Regions from separate parts of the Xanthomonas sp. NCPPB 901 genome, predicted to be linked through region 2. Evidence: riboswitches for the same ligand, from Rfam matches in the RefSeq annotation. Region 2 holds a riboswitch; the other holds the start of a gene.
The links. A riboswitch is a leader RNA that binds a small molecule or an ion and turns the genes downstream of it on or off. The one in region 2 is predicted to bind cobalamin.
Positions count from the first base shown of each region.

Region 1: linked by a shared signal. The riboswitch ahead of btuB (TonB-dependent vitamin B12 receptor) and the one ahead of AC1PME_RS19970 (ribonucleoside-diphosphate reductase subunit alpha) in region 2 are both predicted to bind cobalamin.

Region 1 covers NZ_CM161511.1:4,275,324-4,282,968, forward strand. The annotation lists gene AC1PME_RS18085 (TonB-dependent receptor plug domain-containing protein) at 1-1,804, opposite strand, end outside; gene queD (6-carboxytetrahydropterin synthase QueD) at 2,000-2,359, shown strand; gene AC1PME_RS18095 (phasin family protein) at 2,637-3,014, shown strand; gene bioD (dethiobiotin synthase) at 3,431-4,120, opposite strand; gene AC1PME_RS18105 (GAF domain-containing protein) at 4,237-4,719, shown strand; gene AC1PME_RS18110 (TfoX/Sxy family protein) at 4,716-5,144, shown strand; cobalamin riboswitch at 5,170-5,386, shown strand; gene btuB (TonB-dependent vitamin B12 receptor) at 5,501-7,372, shown strand; gene AC1PME_RS18120 (N-acetyltransferase family protein) at 7,554-7,645, shown strand, end outside.
Region 2 covers NZ_CM161511.1:4,679,265-4,686,909, forward strand. The annotation lists gene AC1PME_RS19960 (flavodoxin) at 1-502, opposite strand, end outside; gene AC1PME_RS19965 (ribonucleotide-diphosphate reductase subunit beta) at 590-1,630, opposite strand; gene AC1PME_RS19970 (ribonucleoside-diphosphate reductase subunit alpha) at 1,741-4,152, opposite strand; cobalamin riboswitch at 4,332-4,552, opposite strand; gene AC1PME_RS19975 (hypothetical protein) at 4,739-5,266, opposite strand; gene ompR (osmolarity response regulator transcription factor OmpR) at 5,445-6,173, shown strand; gene AC1PME_RS19985 (ATP-binding protein) at 6,170-7,438, shown strand; gene AC1PME_RS19990 (alpha/beta hydrolase) at 7,516-7,645, shown strand, end outside.

The DNA of each region.
Region 1 (7,645 bases), 400 kb from region 2:
TGGTGCTGGCCGCGTTCTCCGACAGCGACGGCGCGCGGAAGCCGCGCGAGGCGGCCGCGCGCACCAGCAGCGCATCCAGCGGCTGCCAGCGCAGGCTGACCTTCGGCGAGAACGCATCGCCGAAATCGCTGTAGTGGTCGCCGCGCCCGGCCAGCTGCAGTTCCAGCGATGGCAGCAGCGGCAGGTTGACCTCGGCGTACAGCGCCGACACCGCGCGCTTGCCATCGACCTCGGCGATCGCCGGGCGGATCTGCAGGCCGGCGTCGATCTGCCACGGATTGCGCGACACCAGTTGCTCCTGCCGCCATTCGGCGCCGGCGGCGAAGCCGACGCTGCCGGCCGGCAGCTTGAACAGGCTGCCGGACAGCCTGGCATCGACGCCGCGCAGGGTGGAGCGCGCCGGCCGCAGGGTGCCGAGGTTGATCGCCGCAATCACCGACTGCGGCGTGGCCGCCGGATCGAACAGGTTGTAGCTGCCGTCGGCCAGCGCCTGGGCCAGCGTCCAGCGATTGGCGAAGCCGCCGGACACGGTCTCGTGTTCGCTGCTGCGCGCGGCGAAGGCGGCCGCTTCCCACTCCCAGCGCGCGGTCGACCCGCGCACGCCGCCGAGGAAACGGTAGGACTGCGAGCGGTTGGTCTTGATCGACTCGCCCAGGTCGAAGAACGTGTATTCGATCGGCACCGCCACGCCGTAGGGGTTGTACGGGCTGGAGGCCGGCAGCAGGTTGGAGACCGGCTCGGCCAGCCCGGTGGTCGCGTTCAGCGCGAACCGCCCGCCTTCCAGGGTGAAGAACGGGCTGGAGCCAAAGATCGACACGCCCTTGACCTCGCTGTAGAGCGCCTCGCCGAACGCCTCGAGATTGTCGCCGAGCCGGAACGTGGCGTTGGTATAGGCCTGGTAGCGCTTGGTCGAGGGAATCAGCGTGGTGTACGGCGCCAGATTGAACGCGCAGGTGTCGCCGGCCAGTCCGTCGATCGGCGCGCTGGCGGTCAGCACCGTACGCTCGGGGCATCGGCCCTGGGCGTCGAGCATGGGTACCGAGCGCCCGCCGACCAGATAGCGCGCGCCCTTGGCCGACCAGCCGTTCCAGCGGCCGCCCGGCGAATCGGTGTAGATGCCCGAGCGGGTCAGCGCGCGCTGGTCCTGGTCCAGCCGGTCGCGGTTGTAGGCGTCGACGCTGAACAGGAGGTTGTAGCCGTCGCGGTCCAGGTCGCCGATGCCGCCGATGAACTTGGCGCGCTGGGTATCCAGCCCGCCCTGGTCCGAGGTGCCGCCGCTGAGGCCGAATTCGGCCCCCTGGAAGTCCTGGCGGGTGATGATGTTGACCACCCCGGCGACCGCATCGGACCCGTACACCGCCGAGGCGCCGTCCTTCAGCACTTCGATGCGTTCCACCGCCACCAGCGGCAGGGCGTTGAGGTTGACGAAGGTGTCGCCCAGGCCGTTGGCCGGGAAGCCGTAGTTGGCCAGGCGCCGGCCATTGAGCAGCACCAGGGTGTTCTTCTGCGACAGGCCGCGCAGACCGATGCCGGCCGAGCCGGAGGCCCAGCCGTTGTTGGTGGTCTCGTTGCTGGCATTGCCGGTGTTGGCGGAGATCGACCGCAGCGCGTCGGCGACGGTGAGCTTGCCGGAGCGCTCCAGTTGCTGGCGGCCGAGCACCTGCACCGGGTTGGGGCCTTCGCTGTCGCTGCGCTTGATGTTGGAGCCGGTCACGCTGACCGTCGCCAGGGTTTTTCCGGCGTCGTCGTCGCTTCGGGATTGGGCGGAGGCGACAGGGGCGAGCAGGACGCCCGCAAGGCTCATGGCGAGCAGGTGGGGAACGCGCGGCTGCACACGGACATCCGTAGGTGGGGCGCCACAGTGAGCCATCGCCACCGGCTTAACGAAAATTACATAACGGCATACGAATATGTCTTCGCGTGACATGCATCGACATCGCACGGCATGACACGGTGAGCGCGGCGATGGCCTGGCCGGCCTGGCCTTACAATGCCGCGCATGGATATCTTCAAAGTCTTCACCCTCGAAGCCGCGCACCGCCTGCCCAACGTGCCGCCCGGGCACAAGTGCGCGCGGTTGCACGGGCACTCGTTCCGCATCGAACTGCACGTCAGCGGCGAACCCGGCGCCGAGAGCGGCTGGGTGATGGATTTCGGCGACATCAAGGCGGCGTTCCGTCCGCTCTACGACCAGCTCGACCACCATTACCTCAACGACATCGCCGGGCTGGAGAACCCCACCAGCGAGCGCCTGGCGGTGTGGATCTGGGAACGGCTCAAGCCGGCGCTGCCGCTGCTGAGCGAGGTGGTGGTGCACGAGACCTGCACTTCCGGCTGCCGTTACCGCGGGCCGGTTTGAAGGCGGGGAATGGGGAGTGGGGAATGGGGAATCGCAAAGGCGGCGCTGAGGTGGCTGCGGGATTCCCAATGGACGGCATGTCGGAGGATCGACGCGCGTCGTAGCGCTTGGCGGGGGCGTTGCGCGACCCGGCGCCGGCGCTGGCGATGTGCCAAGCCGTTGATCTGAAAAGCAGTTTGAACGAATCCTGAGCGGCTTCAGAAAATTTTGTTGCATCGCAGCAGAATGGGCGTATGTTGCACTGCAACAGCAATCAGCATTCCCATGGAGTTGCGTGATGTCCGCTCAGTTCAACGACCAGTTCAGCAGCTATACGCAGCAGTTCGCCGCCACCGCGGCGCGCGCCAACCGCCTGGCCCTGGAAAGCGCCGAGAGCGTGTTCGGCGTGCAGTTGAAGACCTTCGAGAAGAACGTGTCGGCCACCACCGGCTTCTTCGGCGAACTGACCGAGGCGCGCGACCTGGGCACCGTGCAGGCGCTGTGGCCGAAGGGCCTGCAGATCGCCCGCGACAACTTCGAGCGGCTGGCCTCGGCCAACCAGGAAGTGTTCGGCCTGGGCCTGAAGACCTCCGAAGCCATCGGCCAGCTCGCCAAGCACCAGTTCGAGGCGGCGACCGAACAGGCCGCGCCGAAGGCCAAGCCTTCCGCCAAGTAACACCGTATTCGACGTCGCTGCGGTACGCCGCCCGACGCACGCTCGGTCTGCATGGGTCCCTCCCCCCGTGCAACCCCAGGCCCGGTAGATCCCTCCCTCTACCGGGCCTTTTTTATGGGCGGGATTCGGGAGTTGGGATTGGGGAGTTGTCGATTGCGCGCGTTGCTGGCTTTCCTTGTGGGAGAGGCTTCAGCCCCGATGCTTCGCCAGAGACCGGTAGATCTCCTGCTTCTATCGGGCTTACCCATGCGCCTATTCCGAGAGCTGAACTGTGCACTCGGGAGTAGCCCATCTTGCAGTGCCGGGACATCTTACTTTTGTGGGAGGGGCTTCAGCCCCGACGCCTCAGCAAAGACGCGTCGGGACTGAAGTCCCTCCCACAAACGGCGGCAGCGCGGCGCGCGCTCGGCAGCGGCTCAGTCGGGCGACATTCCCGCCCACGGCTGCAACTGCGCCGCCAACTGCTCGGCCTGCGGTTGCGGCCGGTACGGCAGGCGGCCCCAGCACGGCATCGGCAGGCGCGCCCGCAGCATCGCCATGTTGTCGTCGATGCGCTCCATCGCCGGATCGATCTCGTTGCCGATCCAGCCGATGCACTGCAGGCCGTCGGCGGCGATCGCCGCGGCGCTGAGCCGGGCGTGGTTGAGGCAGCCCAGGCGCAGGCCGACCACCAACAGCACCGGCAGCCCCAGCGCGCGCGCCAGATCGGCCTGGTCCAGCGTCGCCGACAGCGGTGCGGCCCAGCCGCCCACGCCTTCCACCACCACCACGTCGGCCTGCGCGCGCAGGCGCGCGAACGCGGCGGCGATCGGCGCCAGCTCCAGCTCCACGCCGGCGTCGGCGGCGGCCAGTTCCGGCGCCAGCGGCAACGGCAGTGCGTAGGGATTGAGATCGGCGTAGGCCGGACGCGGCAGGCTCGCCTCCTGCAGCGCCAGCGCATCCTCGTTGCGCCAGCCGCCGGCGTCGCGGGCGCAGCCGCTGGCCACCGGCTTCATGCCCACCGCACGCTGGCCGCGCGCGCGCAAGGCGTGCAGCAGCGCGGTGCTGGCGATGGTCTTGCCGATGCCGGTATCGGTGCCGGTGACGTAGAAGGCGGACACAGCCATGCGAAACCCTGTCGGTTGGCCGGCGGGACGCGCGGCGGCGCGCAGGATAGCCGGGCACGCCGCGCGCGTCAGCCGCCGCGGTGCCGGCGGACCCGGCGCGCTGCTAGACTCGCGGGATGTTCGCCTCGTCCTCGCTCACCGGCAGCAAGCCGGAACAGTACGCCCAGTTGCTCGCCCAGGCCCGCGCCCTGGTCGCCGGGGAACCCGACCGCATCGCCAATGCCGCCAACCTGGCGGCGCTGGTCTACCACGCGCTGCCGCGGCTGAACTGGGTCGGGTTCTATCTCTACGACGGCAAGGAGCTGGTGGTCGGGCCGTTCCAGGGCCTGCCCGCCTGCGTGCGCATTCCGCTGCACAAGGGCGTGTGCGGTGCGGCCGCCAGCAGCGGCCAGACCCAGCGCATCGACGACGTGGAGGCATTCCCCGGGCACATCGCCTGCGATGCGGCCTCGCGCTCGGAACTGGTGGTGCCGCTGCTGCGCGACAGTGCGCTGGTCGGCGTGTTCGACCTGGACAGCCCCGACCTGGCCCGCTTCGACGCCGACGACCAGCAAGGCCTGGAAGCGATCGCCCAGGTCTTCGTCGACAGCCTGCGATGAGTACCGCCAAGCTGCGCAACATCGGCCCCAAGAGCGCGGCCTGGCTGCGCCAGGTCGGCGTGCGCACGCAGCAGGACCTGGAGGCGGCCGGCGCGGTCGGCGCCTTCGTCAAGGTCAAGCGCGCCGGCTTCAAGCCCAGCCTCAACCTGCTGTATTCGCTGGAAGGCGCGCTCAGCGGCTGCCACTGGCAGGAACTGTCCGAGGCGCGGCGCGCGCAGTTGCTGGGCGAGCTGGAGACCGCGACGGCGGCGCTGCCGGCGCAGCGCGGCCTGCCAGTCGCCGGACCGGTGGCGACCACCCATTTCGACCGCGATGACGCACGCGGCGACGACGACGCCGACGGCGCTTATGCGCAGGACACGCCCGACGCGCCGCTGGCCGACCGCCACGGCGACGACGACGGCCACGGGTCCCACGCAGACTAAGCCGCGCGGCCGGCGGCGATCGCGTACAATCGCGCCGCTTCAAGGTGACCCGCCGGCTCCGGTCAGCGGGTTGAAACGGGAAGCCGGTGCGTCTTGCGACAAGGCCGGCGCTGCCCCCGCAACGGTAAGCGATCCGCGCTGACGACCTGCGCCACTGTGCCCCGGCATGGGAAGGCGTCGCAGCCGGGAGGCCCGCCTCCCCGATCGCCAGCCCGGAGACCGGCCTTGCAGTTCACTGGTTGCGATGCGGAGGGCGTCGCGGCGTGCCGCGCCGCGTCCGGCGCCGTCCGCTTGCACCTTCCGTTCGCGACTCCCTTGCCGTCACAGCGCGCAGCCGCGCGCCGGAGTTGCCACCCATGTCGTCCCGCCTGCTTTCGGTCGCGATCGCGTCCGCCCTGTCCCTGCCCGCGCTGGCCCACGCCGCCGATGCCGCCACCGACCTCGACCAGGTCCTGGTCACCGCCACCCGCACCCAGATCTCGGTGGAGGACAGCGTGGTCCCGGCGCAGGTCATCGACCGCGCCGAGATCGAGCGCAGCCAGGCCGATTCGCTGGCGCAGCTGCTGCAGGGCCGCGCCGGCATCGGCATCTCCAACCAGGGCGGGCTGGGCAAGCTGACCACGCTGAGCCTGCGCGGCAGCGAATCGGACCACGTGCTGGTGCTGGTGGACGGCGTGCGCATCGGCTCGGCCAGCGCCGGCCTGGCCGCGTTCCAGGACCTGCCGCTGAGCCAGATCGAGCGCATCGAGATCGTGCGCGGCCCGCGCTCGAGCCTGTATGGCTCGGACGCGATCGGCGGCGTCATCCAGATCTTCACCCGCCGCGGCGGCCAGGGCTTCCAGCAGAACCTGAGCCTGGGCGGCGGCAGCCACGGCCTGCGCGAGGCCGGCGCCGGCTTCAGCAACCGCGGCGAGCGCGGCTGGCTGGCCGTGCAGGGCGGCTACCAGAAGACCGACGGCATCAATGCCTGCAACGGCTCGGCCACGCTGTTCGCCGGCTGCTTCGTCGACCAGCCCGACCGCGACGGCTACCGCAACGTCTCGCTGAGCGCGCGCGGCGGCTACGCGCTGACCGATACGCTGCGCATCGAAGGCCAGGCGCTGAACATCGACAGCCGCAACGAATACGACGGCGACCCGCAATTCGCCGGCAACGAGGCCGACAACACCCAGCAGGTGTTCGGCGGCAAGCTCGACTGGACGCCCTCCGATCGCCTGCACCTGGCCGCGCAGCTCGGCCGCAACGTCGACGACGCCGACAGCTACTACCGCGCCCCCGGCGCGCGCACCCGCAGCTTCGTCAGCACCTTCGACAGCCGCCGCGACACCGCCTCGCTGCAGGGCGACATCACCCTGGCCGAAGGCCACCTGCTCAGCGTCGGCAGCGACTGGCAGCGCGAGCACGTCGCCAGCAGCACCGCCTTCGACGTCGACAGCCGCGACAACACCGGCGTGTTCGCCGAGTACCAGGGCCGCTTCGGCGCGCAGCAGGTGCAGGCCAGCGTGCGCAGCGACGACAACGAGCAGTTCGGCGAGCACACCACCGGCAGCCTCGGCTGGGGCCTGGCGCTGGACCACGGCCTCAAGCTCACCGCCAGCGTCGGCACCGGCTTCAAGGCGCCGACCTTCAACGACCTGTACTACCCGTTCGCCGGCAACCCGGCGTTGAAGCCGGAGCGCTCCAAGAGCGGCAACCTCGGCATTGCGCAGTATGCCGACAGCTGGAACTGGACCTTCAACGCCTACGAGACCCGGGTCAAGGACCTGATCTCCTACGACGCGGTCAGCTTCCTGCCGGTCAACGTCGACGAGGCGCGGATCCGCGGCGCCGAGCTGACCGGCTATGCGTTGCTGGCCGGCTGGGAACTGTCGGCGCAGCTGAGCCACACCGACCCGCGCAACCGCAGCGACGGCGACAACCGCGACAACTGGCTGGCACGCCGCGCGCAGAACACCGCGCGCCTGGACGTGGACCGCGGCATCGGCCCGGTCAAGCTCGGCGTCACCGTCTTCGGCAGCGGCCACCGCTTCGACGATGCGGCCAACCGCGTGCGCCTGGCCGGCTACGGCACCGTCGACCTGCGCGCGGAATACGCGTTCACCCCGGACTGGACGCTGCAGGCCAAGGCCAGCAACGTGTTCGACCGCGACTACCAGACGGTGAACTGGTACAACCAGCCGGGCCGCGAGTACGCGCTGACCCTGCGCTACGCGCCGGCGGTGCGCTGACCGCACGCAGCGCGCCGCAGGAACAACCGCAGCCGCGAACGGGCATCGCCAGGAACGCTCCGTTCGCGGCTGAAGCCGCTCCTGCAGGAGCGGTGACGCGGCTGCTTGCGGGCGTGCGCAGCGTGCCCATGGCATGCTGCGCACCCACCGGCAGTGCCGGCCGATGCAAAGGATTGCCAGCATGCGTGTCGTCTATCGCCCTGCCGTTCCCGCCGATGCGGCCGCCTGTATCGACCTGCGCGCACGCACCCGCGAGAACGCATTCTCCGCCGA
Region 2 (7,645 bases):
GGGGCGCGGCAGCTCCCCCCAGCACGGCGCCTGCCGAAGACGCGCGCGCCGCGCGCAGTGCTAGCACGCGTGCGCACCAGTCGTCGATCGCGGCACTGTCGCGATCGCCGTGCGGCATCTGCTCGATCTCCAGCCGCGGATAGGCGCTGTCGAAGAACCGCGCGATGCGCTTGACCGCACCGCAGTAGTACTCCAACCCCCACTGCGTCTCGCCGGTGCCGAACGCCGCCACCTCGATCGTCTTACCGGTCGCCTCGACCAGCTCGGCGATGTAGCGCTTCATCTCCGATGGCGTACGCCCGGCGTTGTCGGTCCAGCTGCCGAGCAGGTGCAGATCGAAGCCAGCCGCGCGCCCTGCGTCGCCGAGCGCCCCCTGCAGCGTCTGCAGGTCGGTGTGGATCCAGGTGACCTCGTGCCCCGCCGCCTCGCACTGCGCATGCACGCGGCGGGCGACGTCGCGCGTGTTGCCGCTGAGCGAAGCGTAGGCGAGCAAGATTTTCATGAGGCGGGGATTCGGGATTGGGGATTCGTCAGAGCGCGGAGACTTGCCTTTACCAATCCCCATTCCCGATTCCCCAATCCCGGCTCTTCAGAGATCGTCGAAGCCGTTGTCCGAGTTGGTCTTCTTGTAGCTGGCGTTGCGCATCTCGAAGAAGTCGGTCTTGGTCTCGGTGAAGTTGTCGGCGTAAGCCTTGATCCACGGCATCACGTTGTCGCTGGCGCCGCTGTACAGCTTCTCGATGCCGAGCATGCCGGACATCTTGTTGGCGCGGTACTTCACGTACTGGATCATCTCGTCCACGTCGATGCCCTCGATGCCGTCGAGCACTTCCGAGGACCACTCGGTCTCCAGGCGGATCGCATGCTCGAAGGCCTGGTGCACGTAGTCGGTCAGCTCGTTGGTCTGCAGCTCGGCGTTCTCGCCGATGATGGCGCGGATCAGTTCGCTGATGAACTTGGTATGGGCCAGCTCGTCGCGGTTGATGAAGCTGATGATCTTGCCGGTGCCGGTCATGCGGTTCTGCCGCACCAGGTTGTAGAAGTAGGCGAAGCCGGAATAGAAGTTGATGCCTTCCAGGATCGAGGACTGGATCAGCGAGCGCAGCAGGGTCTCGGCGGTCTTCTCGCGCATGAAGTCGTCGTAGGCCTGCATGATCGGCTGGTTGCGCGCGATGATGGTCGGGTGCGTACGGGCGATCTCGAACACGCGGTTCTGGTCGGCCAAGCCGGCGATCGAGGCCAGCACGTACGAGTAGCTCTCGTTGTGGATCACTTCCTGCTGGCCGATGATCGCGGCGTTGGCGTGCGCGGCCGGGTCGGTGATGTATTCGGCGACGTTGTAGATGAAGCGCGTCTGCGGCGAATCCAGCGTGGCCAGCAGGCCGATGATCGAGTCGTAGGCGTTCTTCTCGCGCGCCGACAGCTCCCCGTACTGCTTGGCATCGCCCTTCATGTCCACTTCGTCGGGGATCCAGAAGTTGGTCGACAGCTCCTTGTACGCCCGGTAGAAGGACGGGTACGGGATGTCGTTCCAGTTGAGGATGCCGCTGGTGGTGCCGTTGATGATGCCGGTGGACCGGTTGGGGTGCAGCGGTTCGAGGATCTTGATGCGGTCGAGCGCGATGGCCATGGAAGTTGCTTCGTGAAGTCGGGTGAACGGCGCCGGCGGTCGGCGCGGGAATGCGGAACGCGCGCGGCAGGACCGGCCTGCCGCGCGACGCTGGACTCAGGCGCCAGCGATCAGCTCGAGCACCACTCGCACTCGCTGATGTCGATGTCGTTGGAACGCACGTAGTAGGTGGTCTTCAGGCCTTCCTTCCACGCGGTCATGTGCAGGTCCAGCAGGGTGCTGGCGCGGATGCCGCTGGGCACGTAGAAGTTGAAGCTGATCGACTGGTCGACGTGGCGCTGGCGGCGCGCGTTCTGGCGCACGCTGGCGAACTGGTCGACCCGGTAGGCGCCCTTCTCGTAGTACGGGTAGGTGTCCACGGTCAGCCCCGGCGCCACCACCGGGCGACGGAAGTCCTTCTTCTCTTCGTAGTAGAACGCGCTGTAGATCGGGTCGATCGAGGCGGTGGAACCGGCGATCTGCGCGGTGCTCATGTTCGGCGCCACCGCCACCATCCAGGCGTTGCGCACGCCGTGCACGCCGACCTGCGCGGCCAGCTCCTGCCACTCCGCGCTGGTATAGCCGCGCTTGCTGAAGTACTCGCCGTTCTGCCAGTCGCTGCCCTTGAACACCTTGTAGGCGCCCTTCTCCTTGGCCAGCGCCAGGCTCGCCTGGATGGTCAGGTAGTTGATGCGCTCGTACAGCGTGTCGCTGTACTCCTCGGCCGCCGGCGAGTTCCAGTCGATGCCCTTCTGCGCCAGCAGGTGGTGCCAGCCGAAGGTACCCAGGCCGATCGCGCGGTACTTCTGGTTGGTGATGGTGGCCTGCGGCACCGGCAGCTCGTTGAGGTCGATGACGTTGTCGAGCATGCGCACCTGGATGCGGATCAGCCGCTCCAGGATGTCCGGCGACAGCAGGTCCGGCTGCGCGGTGACCGCGCGGCCCAGGTTCACCGAGGACAGGTTGCACACGACGAAGTCGCCGGCCTGCTTGGTGGTGACGATCTGGTCGCCGCTGATCATCTCCTGGATGACCCGCGTCGGGCTCATGTTCTGCAGGATCTCGGTGCACAGGTTGCTGGAATAGACCATGCCCTGGTGCTTGTTCGGGTTCATGCGATTGACTTCGTCGCGATAGAACATGAACGGGTTGCCGGTCTCCAGCTGGCTGACCATGATCCGCTTGAACATGTCGATGGCCTTGACCACCTTGCGGCCGATGCGCTCGTCGGCCACCACTTCCTCGTAGCGGGCGCGGAAGCTGCCTTCGCCGCGCTTCTCGTCGAAGAAGTCCTGCAGGTACCAGCCCTTGACCTCCTTCACTTCGTGCGGGTCGAACAGGTACCACTCGCCGCGGCGCTCCACCGCTTCCATGAAGATGTCCGGCACGCACACCGCGGTGAACACGTCGTGCGCGCGCAGGCGCTGGTCGCCGTTGTTCAGGCGCAGGTCCAGGAACGCCTCGATGTCGCGGTGCCAGATGTCCAGGTACACGGCGATGGCGCCCTTGCGCTGGCCGAGCTGGTCCACCGACACGGCGGTATTGTTGAGCTGCTTGATCCACGGCACCACGCCGCCGCTGGAGTTCTTGACCCCGCGGATCGCCGAGCCGGAGGAGCGCACGTAGCCCAGGTAGGCGCCGACGCCGCCGCCGTGCTTGGACACGCGCGCCACGTCGGTGTTGGAGTCGTAGATGCCTTGCAGGCTGTCGTCGACGGTGTCGATGAAGCAGCTCGACAGCTGCCCGCCGATCTTGCCGGCGTTGGCCAGGGTCGGAGTGGCCACGGTCATGTACAGGTTGGACAGCGCCCAGTAGGCCTCGCCGACCAGCTGCATGCGCCGCTCGCGCGGCTTCTCGTCCTGCATCAGGTACAGGGCGATGGTCAGCCAGCGCTCCTGCGGCAGTTCGTAGACCTTGCGCGAGTTGTCGGTGGCCAGGTAGCGGGTGGCCAGCAGGTACAGGCCGTTGTAGGCGAACAGCTTGTCGCGCTCCGGGTCGATCATGCGGCCGGCTTCGGCCAGTTCGTCCTTGGAGTAGTTCTTGAGGATGTCGATCGAGTACACGCCGCGGTCGGCCAGGCTTTCCTGCAGGCCGACATAGGAGCCGTACTTCTCGCCGGCATCGTAGAAGCGGTTCTTGCTGGCGCGCTTGTACAGGCGGTCCAGGTACAGGCGCGCGGCGAAGTACTCCCACTCCGGCGTGGCGATGTCCACGCGCGACTCGGCCTCGCGGATCAGGTAGTCGACCATGTCGTCGGCCGACAGGCTTTCCTTCTTCTCGATGAAGGCGAAGGCCTTGCGCTCGTAGTCGCTCACGTCCAGCTGCGGGAACTCGGCGTGGATCCGGTCCAGGGTGCGCTGCAGGCGCGAGCGGTCGAAGGCCATGCGGCGGTTGCCGCCGTCCTTGACGATCCAGGTCACGGCGCGCTGGTCGTTGCTCGGCTCGCTGCTGGCCGGCTCCGGCTGGGCGGTGGCGGCAGCGGTCGTGGGGTCGACGACGGCGTCCACGGACGCGGTGGCCGGCAGGCTGTGGGTCTGGCTCATGAAGGTCTCCAAGCGTGGTGCACGCGGCCGCCCGACCCTCGCAGGCAGCGGTCCGACCGGATCGGCGGGTGGCGGCGGTGTCGCGAAGACTGCAAACGGCGCAGGCGGCGGGCCTGCGGGCGGTCGTCGCTGCACCGACCCTCTCCCCCCGGAGATCACACGGTCGGCGCCGCGCGGTGTGCTTCGCGCGGCTGTCGGCAGGTCTTCGGGCTGATGGGCGGCGGCCGCGTGGCCGGTTCCTAGCCCGTCGCTTCCCAAGGCGGGCGCCTCAGTGCGGATGACGGGTTCGTTCCCAATTACCGCTGCGGGGCAGCGCCGGAATTGGCGTTGCCACGCCGCACCGGCTTCCCTTTTGATCCCGCGGCTTGGGGCCGCCGGAACCGACCACCCCAAGATAGTGTGGTCGCTCGACGACGTCAACGCTAAATATGGGTGGAATTACGAAAACCTAAGCCTGGCAACGGTTTGCCGATGGCGGCGGGTTCCGGCCCGCCGCGGAGGGCCCGTTCGCGGCCGTGACGGGCCCGTGAAGCCGGCGGCGGACGCGGGCGTATGTCCTGGAACCGCCCCGCCGCCGCGCCCTCGCCTACGGCCGGCACGGCACCACGGTGCCGCTCGCGTCGGTGCAGGTGCCGGTGTGGACGATGCTGCCGTCCTGCACGCTGGTGCTGCCCTGGTAGCTGCCCTGCGCGCCGTCGACGCTGCTCTGGCGGCTGCCGCTGCGCGTGCCGTCGGCGGCCCGGGTCAGGCTGCCGCTGCTGCTGGCGCTGGCGCCGTCGGCGCGCTGGACGCTGGCACTGCCCTGGCGGCTGATGCTGCCATCGGCATCGCGGTCCGTACTGCCCTGGCGCGTGGCGCTGCCGCCGGCGGCCGTGGTGCGGGTGGCGGCGCTGCCCGCGCTGGCGTTGCCCTGGCCGTCGGCCTGCCACTGCCGGGCGCGCTGCGTGCTGCCGTGGGCGCCGCTGGCGCTGGCCTGCACGGCGGCGTGGCGGGCGCCATCGGCGTCGCCGGCGGTGCGCGTGCGGGTGTGCTCACGCGCCTGGGCGACAGGGACGGCCAGGACGCCGGCGGCCAGCGCCAGCAGCAACGGGGGGATGCGACGGGACAGCGACATGGCGTTCTCCGGTGGCGGCAGCGGCGTGCTGCCGGATGCCACCGTAGCCACGACGCGGGCGCCGCGGGCGCCGCATCGGCCAGCGGATGTTGCCGCAGGCCGCGGCGGAAACATCCGCTTACAGATGCGCCGCGGCCGCCGTTGCCGCAAGGTGGCGGCGCAGCCGATAGTGACGGCCATGCACGATGCCGCGCCCGCTCCCCGCCTGCTGCTGGTCGACGACGACGACCGCCTGCGCGCCCTGCTGTGCCGCTACCTGGAGAGCCAGGGCTTCGCGGTCAAGGCGGCGGCCGACGGCGTGCAACTGCAGCAGGCACTGGCGCGCGGCCACTACGACCTGGTGGTGCTGGACCTGATGCTGCCCGGCGAGACCGGCCTGGAGATCTGCCGGCGCCTGCGCGGCCAGGGCGACACCACCCCGATCGTGATGCTGACCGCCAAGGGCGACGAGATCGACCGCATCGTCGGCCTGGAGATCGGCGCCGACGATTACCTGCCCAAGCCGGTCAACCCGCGCGAGCTGCTGGCGCGGATCCGCGCGGTGCTGCGCCGCACCCGCCCGGGCGGCGCCGGCGCGCCGCAGCCGGAGGGTGGCGAGATCGGCTTCGGCCGCTTCCGCCTGCACTTGGGACGGCGCGAACTGCGCCGCGACGGCGAACCGCTGAAGCTGACCACCGCCGAGTTCGCGGTGCTGTCGGTGCTGCTGCGGCATCCGCAGCAGCCGCTCAGCCGCGACCGCCTGTCCAGCCTGGCCCACGGCCGCGAACACGAGCCGCTGGGCCGCAGCATCGACGTGGTCGTCGCGCGGCTACGCAAGCTGCTGGAGGACGACGTGCGCCTGCCGCGGCTGATCCAGACCGTGTGGGGCGTGGGCTACGTGTACGTGCCGCCGGAGCCGCAGGCATGAGCGGCGCCGCCGCCGGCGCCTGCGGCTGGCCGCGCAGCCTGTTCGGGCAGCTGGCGCTGGTGATCGCGCTGGTGCTGGCCGGCGCCGGCCTGCTGGCGCTGCTGCTCGGCCGCGAACTGGCGCTGCGACCGGCGGCGCAGCAGCAACTGCGCGTGCTGCACGGCTTGGCCAATGTCGCCGAGGCGCTGCAGCGCTCGCCGGACGCCGCGGCGCTGGCGCCGGCGTTGCGCGAGGCCGGGCTGCAGTTGCGCACCGCGCCGCCCACGGCCAATGCCGCCGGCCCGCTGGCCGACGCCGTGCAGCGCCGCGCGGCCGACCAGCTCGGCCCCGGACGCGCGTTGCGGCGCGACGCCGACGGCACCCTGTGGCTGCAGTTGGCCACGCCCACGCCGCTGTGGATCGCATTCTCCAGCCAGCCGCGCGGACACGGCCTGCGCCGATTCTCGGTGGCGCTGCTGGCCGGCTGCACGCTGCTGGTCTGGCTGGCCGCCGCCGTGGTCGCGCGGCGGCTGGTGCGACCGCTGCGGCAACTGGCGCAAGCCGCGCCGCACCTGGTGCGCGGTGAGCAGGCCGCGCCGATCGCCACCGGCGGCCCGCGCGAAGTCGCGGCGCTGGCGCAGGCGCTGACCGAGGCCAGCGCCGACGTGCGCCATGCCGCGGCCGAGCGTGCGCTGCTGCTGGCCGGCATCTCCCACGACCTGCGCACCCCGCTGACCCGGCTGCAATACGCGCTGGCGCTGCTGCCGCAGGTGGAGCCGGACCTGCGCGAAGGCATGGAACGCGACATCGGCGAGATCGACGCGATCCTGGCGCAGTTCATCGCCTACGCCCGCGACGGCCGCGACGAACCGGCCGTGGCGCTGGACCTGGCCGACCTCTGCCGGCAGGCGCTGGGCGCGGCGCAGCCCGGCTGGGAGCAGGTGCTGCCTGCGCAGGCGCCGCTGTACGGGCGGCCGCTGGCGCTGCAGCGCGCGCTCGGCAACCTCATCGGCAATGCCGAACGGCACGGCGCCGCGCCGTTCCAGTTGCGCCTGCACGGCGACGGCGGCGATGGCTGGCGCATCGAGGTGCGCGACCACGGCCCCGGCCTGGACCCGGCGCTGGCCGCGCGCGCGCCGCAGCCGTTCGTGCACGGCGGCCACGGCGGCAGCGGACTGGGCCTGGCGATCGTCGAGCGGGTCGCGCGCCAGCATCGCGGCCAGTTGCTGCTGCAGCCCATCGTTCCGCACGGCCTGTGCGCCAGCCTGCACCTGCGCCCGGCATGACCCCGGCGCGTGCCGGCGCCCGCACGGGCCGGCCGCGCCACGACCGCCTTCGTCGTCCTTCATGGAGTGATCCGCCCATGCGCCTGTCGCGTCCCTCGCCCGCCCGTTGCCTGCTCGCCCTGGCGCTGCTGCTGCCGGGGTTATCCGCCGCCCCCGGCCACGCCCAGGACGGGCGCCTGCGCGCAAGCCTGCTGCAGCGCCTGGCCC